Caballeronia sp. LZ062: one gene and its partner. The protein of the gene in region 1 interacts with the protein of each later gene in a pairwise test. Links are inferred from orthologs where the notes say so. Each region holds a gene or a part of one and is shown on either strand. Other genes may lie near its edges.

Region 1 (3,252 bases):
ACAACCGTGGCGATCCGGGCAGTGGTTTATTGCGTCAACAGCTTCAGGAAGCACGCTGGCTGATCAAGAATATCCAGCAGCGTTTCGAGACGATTCTTCGCGTCGCGCAGGCGATTGTCGAGCGTCAGAAGAACTTTTTTGCGCATGGTGAAATCGCCATGCGGCCCTTGGTTTTGCGGGAGATTGCTGATACGCTGGGTTTACACGAATCGACGGTCTCCCGTGTGACGACCGGGAAGTACATGCTCACCCCATTCGGGACGCTTGAATTTAAGTACTTCTTCGGATCGCACGTTTCCACCGACACGGGCGGCGCCGCATCGTCCACGGCGATCCGGGCCCTCATCAAGCAACTGATAGGAGCGGAAGACCCCAAAACTCCTCTTTCAGACAGCCGCATCGCCGAACTGCTGGCGGAACAAGGCTTCGTGGTCGCGCGGCGCACCGTCGCCAAATACCGCGAGGCGCTGAAAATCCCCGCAGTCAATCTGCGCAAGTCTCTTTGACCCGTCTCTGTGGTTCACCGCATACCGCGGTGGACATTTACCGGCCGCATCGCGAAAGCGCGGACGAGCCGGCCAAGCGGCCCGTTCCTTGCGCGTACAAACATCGTGCACGGCGGGACGCGTAGCCGACCGGTATCGGACGAGCCGCCGTGATTCAACGGCCCTTAGCTTGGAGAGCAACTATGAATCTGAAGATCAGTGGACACCACCTCGAATTGACGCCTGCGTTGCGCGAGTTTGTGATCACGAAACTGGACAGAGTGCTCCGTCATTTTGATCAGGTGATGGACGGCAACGTTGTCCTCTCGGTCGACACTCATAGGGACAAGGACAAGCGGAACAAGGCGGAAATCAATCTGCACCTCAAAGGTAAGGACATTTTTATCGAGAGTTGTGACGCTGATATGTACGCGGCCATCGACCTGATGGTGGACAAGCTCGACCGGCAAGTGATCCGTCACAAGGACAAGATCCAGGGTCACGCCCACGAAGCCGCGAAGTACCGCGAGGAAGCGCGCGGACTGGAAGCGCCCTCGCCCTGAACGGCAGGAACGCGAACGGCGCCGCCCGCCGCCCGTCGGCGGGCGCGATTCGAGGCTTTCCTCGAATCGGCGAACGCAACGAAGCGCCAGAGAAACGTCCGCTTCGGACAAACGCCGCCCTTTGGCGGCGTTTTTGTTGCATAGTGCATGACGGGGTGGCACAAAGCATTGATTTTTCGAACTTTGTACTGCACATTCGATAGCGGAAAGCGCAATGGCGCGCCGCACCATCGCGCTTTCCGCTGTTCTATAATGAGCCGGTTAATATCGGGGTCGCAGTAGAGGAACGCTGCAACGAACGCCGTGAGCGCATCTTTCGTATCGCCATCGCCGTGCGCGCTTTCAGACAGCAGCCACGATGAGGAGCTATCAGGCCACGCATCAGCCTGCCAACATGAATCGTTTAGCCAAATTTCTTCCCATCGAGAACGTCGTTCTCGGACTGTCCGTCACCAGCAAGAAGCGTGTATTCGAGCAAGCGGGCCTGATTTTCGAGAACCAGAACGGCATCGCCCGCAGCATCGTCACCGACAACCTCTTCGCTCGCGAGCGCCTGGGTTCGACCGGGCTCGGCGAAGGCGTCGCCATTCCGCACGGCCGCATCAAGGGGCTGAAGCAACCGCTCGCCGCCTTCGTGCGCCTGGCCGAGCCGGTCGCGTTCGAATCGCCGGACGGTCAGCCGGTGTCGCTGCTCATCTTCCTGCTCGTGCCCGAACAGGCCACGCAGCAGCATCTCGAAATCCTGTCGGAGATCGCGCAACTGCTCTCCGACGGCGAAGCGCGGGAGCGTCTGCATAAGGAAGAGGACCGCGAGGCGCTGTATCAGGTGCTCACGCAATGGCAACCGTGAGCGCCGCATAGACGCAGGCCACCGTTTTGACAAAGGCGCCGCGCCGCTCGCGCGCTTTTGGCGCGCCTCGCGTGCGCGGTGCTTCTGCGGCACAATCGGTCACACGCAGCGCCATGCGGCGAATCGAAGCAACGGCTTCGTCACGCGAAGGCTGCTCCCGGCTTCCAACGGAGTTCCGGCCTCATGGATACGTCCAGCATCAACGCCCAAAGTATTTTCGACGACAACGCCGCCGCCCTGAAGCTCAGTTGGCTCACGGGGCACGAAGGCTGGGAGCGCGGCTTTTCGAGCGAAACGGTTGCGAACGCAACGTCGAGCGCCGACCTCGTCGGCCACCTGAACCTGATCCACCCGAACCGCATTCAGGTGCTGGGCGACGCCGAGATCAACTACTACCAGCGTCAATCCGACGAAGACCGCTCGCGCCATATGGCCGAGCTGATCGCGCTGGAGCCGCCGTTCCTGGTGGTCGCGGGCGAAGTGGGCGCGCCGCCGGAACTCGTGCTTCGCTGCACGCGCTCGTCGACGCCGCTCTTCACCACGCGCATGTCGGCAGCGGCCGTCATCGACAGTCTGCGCGCGTACATGTCGCGCATTCTCGCGCCGCGCGCCACGCTGCACGGCGTGTTCATCGACATTCTGGGCATGGGCGTGCTGCTAACCGGCGATTCCGGCCTCGGCAAAAGCGAACTGGGCCTGGAACTTATCAGCCGCGGCCACGGACTCGTTGCCGACGACGCTGTCGACTTCGTGCGTCTCGGTCCCGATTTCGTCGAAGGGCGCTGCCCGCCGCTTTTGCAGAATCTGCTCGAAGTGCGCGGCCTCGGCCTGCTCGATATCAAGACCATCTTCGGCGAGACCGCCGTGCGCCGGAAGATGAAGCTCAAGCTGATCGTGCAGCTCGTGCGCCGTCCGGACGGCGAGTTCCAGCGCCTGCCGCTGGAAAGCCAGACCGTCGATGTTCTCGGTCTGCCCATCAGCAAAGTGACGATTCAGGTCGCGGCAGGCCGCAACCTTGCTGTGCTGGTGGAAGCGGCGGTGCGCAACACCATCCTGCAATTGCGCGGCATCGACACCTTGCGCGATTTCATGGACCGCCAGCGGCTTGCCATGCAGGACCCGGACAGCCAGTTTCCCGGCAAACTCATCTGAAGCCTGCGCATTCTCACGAAATCGGCACGAAGTCCGGACGATATGCAGGTGCTAAGATGAAGCGAACGAGCACACTTCCATGCGTATCATCCTGATCACCGGCATATCCGGCTCTGGCAAGTCCGTCGCGCTCAATGCCCTCGAAGACGGCGGCTACTACTGCGTCGACAACCTGCCTCCGCGCTTTTTGCCCGATCTCGCC
Region 2 (3,589 bases), 750 kb from region 1 along the record:
GCTGTATCCGCTTGTCGTCACGGCGGTCTCGCAGACGGTGTTCAGGCATCAGGCGAACGGCAGCCTCGTCGAGCTTGACGGGAAAATCGTCGGCTCCGAACTGATCGGGCAGCAGTTCGACGCGCCGCGTTATTTCTGGGGCCGCCCGTCGGCTACGACGCCGAATCCCTATAACGCGGGCAGCTCCGGCGGATCGAACCTCGGCCCGACCAATCCCGCGCTCGCCGATGCCGTCAAAGCGCGCATCGCCGCGCTCCATGCCGCCGATCCTTCGAACGACGCCGCCGTGCCCGTCGATCTCGTGACCTCATCGGGCAGCGGGCTCGATCCCGACATCAGCCCGGCGGCGGCCGCGTATCAGATCGCACGCGTGGCGCGGGCCCGTGGGCTGTCCGTCGCGCAAGTCAATGCGCTCGTCGTCCAGGCGACGTCCGCGCGCGCGTTCGGCGTCATCGGGGAACCTGCGGTGAATGTGCTTAAATTGAATCTCGCGCTGGACCGGGCGAGCGTTCGCTGAGCGCCGCCATTCCCCAAGCGCAACATGACGAGACCCCGCACAGGAGCCCATGCGCCCGACCCCCGATGAACTCCTCGACAAGCTGCAACGCGAGGAAGCAAAGCGCCAGCGCGGCAGGCTGAAGGTGTTCTTCGGCGCGTCGGCGGGCGTCGGCAAGACGCTTGCCATGCTGCAAGCTGCGCGACGCCGCCGCGAAGAAGGGGTCGATGTGGTGATCGGCGTCGTCGAAACGCATGGCCGCAAGGAGACGCTCGCGCTATGCGCGGGCCTGGCGACGCTGCCGCCCGCGCAGATCGACTATCGCGGCCGCACGCTCGCGGAATTCGATCTCGACGGCGCGCTCGCGCGCAAGCCGCAACTCATCGTCGTGGATGAGCTCGCGCATTCGAATGTGCAGGGCTCGCGCCACCTCAAACGCTGGCAGGACGTGCACGAACTGCTCGACGCGGGCATCGACGTGTACACGACCGTCAACGTGCAGCATCTGGAAAGCCTCAACGATATCGTCGGGCGCATCACCGGCATTCGCGTGTGGGAGACGGTGCCCGACCGCGTGTTCGATCTCGCCGATGAAGTGACGCTCGTCGATCTGCCGCCCGAGGAACTGCTCGACCGTCTGCGCGAAGGCAAGGTCTATCTGCCGCAGCAGGCCGAGCACGCGGTGCGCAACTTCTTTCGCAAGGGCAATCTGATCGCGCTGCGCGAACTCGCGCTGCGCCGCACCGCCGACCGCGTGGATGCGCAGATGCGCGAGTACCGCGCCGATCAGTCGATCGAGCGCATCTGGCAAGCGCGCGAGCGGTTGATCGTGTGCGTCGGGCCGGGACCGGAAGGCGCGGTGCTGGTGCGCGCGGCGGCGCGGCTGGCGGCGGCGCTGAAGGCGGACTGGCTCGCGGTTTATGTCGAAACGCCGAAGCTCCAGCGCCTCTCCGACGATGACCGCCGCCGCACGCTCGATGCGCTTAAGCTCGCCTCGGAACTCGGCGCGGAAACCGTGACGCTGGACGGCGCCGATGCCGCCGCGACGCTCATCGACTACGCGCGGATGCGCAACGTGTCGAAGCTCGTCGCGGGCGCGCCGGGCGCGCGAAGCTGGCGGCGTATGGTCCGAAAGCCGGTCGCGGAACGCATCATCCGGCATGCGGCGGATATCGACGTCACGCTCGTTTCCGCCAACTCGCGCGACGAGTCGCGAGCGCGGCGGGCATCGATAGCCGGGGCGTGGCCCGACGGCGAGCATTCGCCGGCACGTGCTTACTGCTACGCGATCGGCATAGGCGCAGCGATCACGCTGGTCGCGGATCTGCTGGCGGCGCGGCATATCGCGCTCACCAATCTCGTGATGCTGTATCTGCTCGGCGTGATCTTTACCGCCGCGCGGCTCGGGCGCGGGCCGGGCGTGCTGCTGTCGTTCGTGTCGGTCGCGGCGTTCGACTTTTTCTTCGTGCCGCCCGCGCTGTCGTTTTCCGTCACCGACACGCAATACGTGCTCACGTTCGTCGTGATGCTGTTGACGTCGCTCACGATCAGCCATCTCACGTCCAGCCTGCGCCGCGAGGCGCGCATCGCGTCGCAGCGGGAGCGGCGCACCAGCGCCATGTACGCGATGACCAAGGAACTCGCCGCCGCGCTGATGACCGGGCAGATCATCGAGATCGGCACGCGGCACGTAGCGGAAGTCTTCCACGCAAAAGTCGCGATGCTGCTGCCCGATGCGAGCGAACGCGTGCGCCAGAAAGTGGACGAGCCGAACGCGGACGCGATGCTGGATACGGCGCGCATCGACCTGGATATCGCGCAGTGGGTCTACGAGCAGCAGAAACCCGCGGGCCGCGGCACCGACACGCTGCCCGCCGCCGACGCGCTCTACTTGCCGCTGCGCGCGCCGATGCGCACGCGCGGCGTGCTCGCGATCCTCGTCGAGCGCGAGGCGGAGCTGGCCGTGCCGGAGCAGCGGCGCATGATCGAAACCTTCGCGGCGCAGATCGCGCTGGCGCTCGAACGCGTGCATTACGTGGATATCGCGCAAGACGCGCTCGTCAACATGGAGTCCGAGCGGCTGCGCAATTCGCTGCTCTCCGCGATATCGCATGACTTGCGCACGCCGTTGACGTCGATTGTCGGCTTCGCGTCGGTGCTGGAAGAGAACGCGCGGGGCATCGGCGGTCTGCCGGGCGAATCGCAGGAACTGGTGCACGCGATCCACGAGGAAGCGCTGCGCATGAGCGGGCTCGTGACGAATCTGCTCGACATGGCGCGCTTGCAGGCGGGCGCGATCCGCCTGAACCGGCAATGGTCGATGCTCGAAGAAACCGTCGGCGCGGCGCTCGCGACGCTCCGGCGCACGCTCGCGGGCCGTCCGGTACACGTGCGCGTGCCGCATGACCTGCCGCTGCTGCGCCTCGACGCCGTGCTGATGGAGCGCCTCTTCGCGAACCTGCTGGAGAACGCGGCCAAGTACACGCCCGCGCTAACGCCGATCACCATCGCGGCAGAAAAAGAGACATCGGGCGATGTGCGCGTCGTCATCGACGATGAAGGGCCGGGCGTGCCCGCCGGCATGGAGACGCGCCTGTTCGAGAAGTTCACGCGCGGCGAGAAGGAATCGGCGCAGCCGGGCATCGGGCTCGGGCTGGCGATTTGCCGCGCGATCGTGGAGGCGCATGGCGGGCGCATCGGCGTGGAGAATCGCGTCGACGCGCAAGGGCGCGTATGCGGCGCGCGCTTCTGGTTCACGCTGCCGGCGGATGAAGCGCCGCCGGAAATCGAGTAGAGCGAGCGCATGTAGGGCATTCATGCGCGATCGCACGGTCGGGAACGCGCGGGGGCGGTAGATTTGCTCGCATGACTTCCTCCTTCAGCCGCCGACGCTTTCTTGTCGATGCCGCGCTCGGACTGGGCGCGTTGCACGTGTATGCGTATCCGCGCATGGCATTCCCGGCGACCCGTTCGAATGGCGACGCCCTGACTCCGTTTGCGTTCGGCGCAAAAGGCGATGGCCGCGCCGACGACACCGCCGCCCTCAACGCCGCCTATGAACACGCGCGCCAGCAGCGCATATTGGCGGTATCG

What was found.
Region 2: the proteins of ptsN (region 1) and P9239_RS13200 interact in binary tests that used the Escherichia coli proteins (3 or more experiments, as listed by UniProt). The link is inferred for Caballeronia sp. LZ062 from one-to-one orthologs.

What each region holds. Positions count from the first base shown.
Region 1 is NZ_JARTWB010000002.1:2,261,548-2,264,799, forward strand. What follows is about bases 234-3,170. They hold ptsN (PTS IIA-like nitrogen regulatory protein PtsN), read left to right. Parts: upstream 234-1,442; coding sequence 1,443-1,898; downstream 1,899-3,170. Other genes in these bases: P9239_RS16545 (RNA polymerase factor sigma-54), read left to right, coding at 234-506; hpf (ribosome hibernation-promoting factor, HPF/YfiA family), read left to right, coding at 689-1,048; hprK (HPr(Ser) kinase/phosphatase), read left to right, coding at 2,082-3,050; rapZ (RNase adapter RapZ), read left to right, coding at 3,130-3,170. Also shown: more of P9239_RS16545, read left to right, coding at 1-233; more of rapZ, read left to right, coding at 3,171-3,252. UniProt on the Escherichia coli protein: Seems to have a role in regulating nitrogen assimilation.
Region 2 is NZ_JARTWB010000002.1:1,511,553-1,515,141, reverse strand. What follows is about bases 217-3,490. They hold P9239_RS13200 (sensor histidine kinase KdpD), read left to right. Parts: upstream 217-566; coding sequence 567-3,290; downstream 3,291-3,490. Other genes in these bases: P9239_RS13195 (hypothetical protein), read left to right, coding at 3,362-3,490; kdpC (potassium-transporting ATPase subunit KdpC), read left to right, coding at 217-517. Outside these bases: more of kdpC, read left to right, coding at 1-216; more of P9239_RS13195, read left to right, coding at 3,491-3,589. UniProt on the Escherichia coli protein: Member of the two-component regulatory system KdpD/KdpE involved in the regulation of the kdp operon. KdpD may function as a membrane-associated protein kinase that phosphorylates KdpE in response to environmental signals.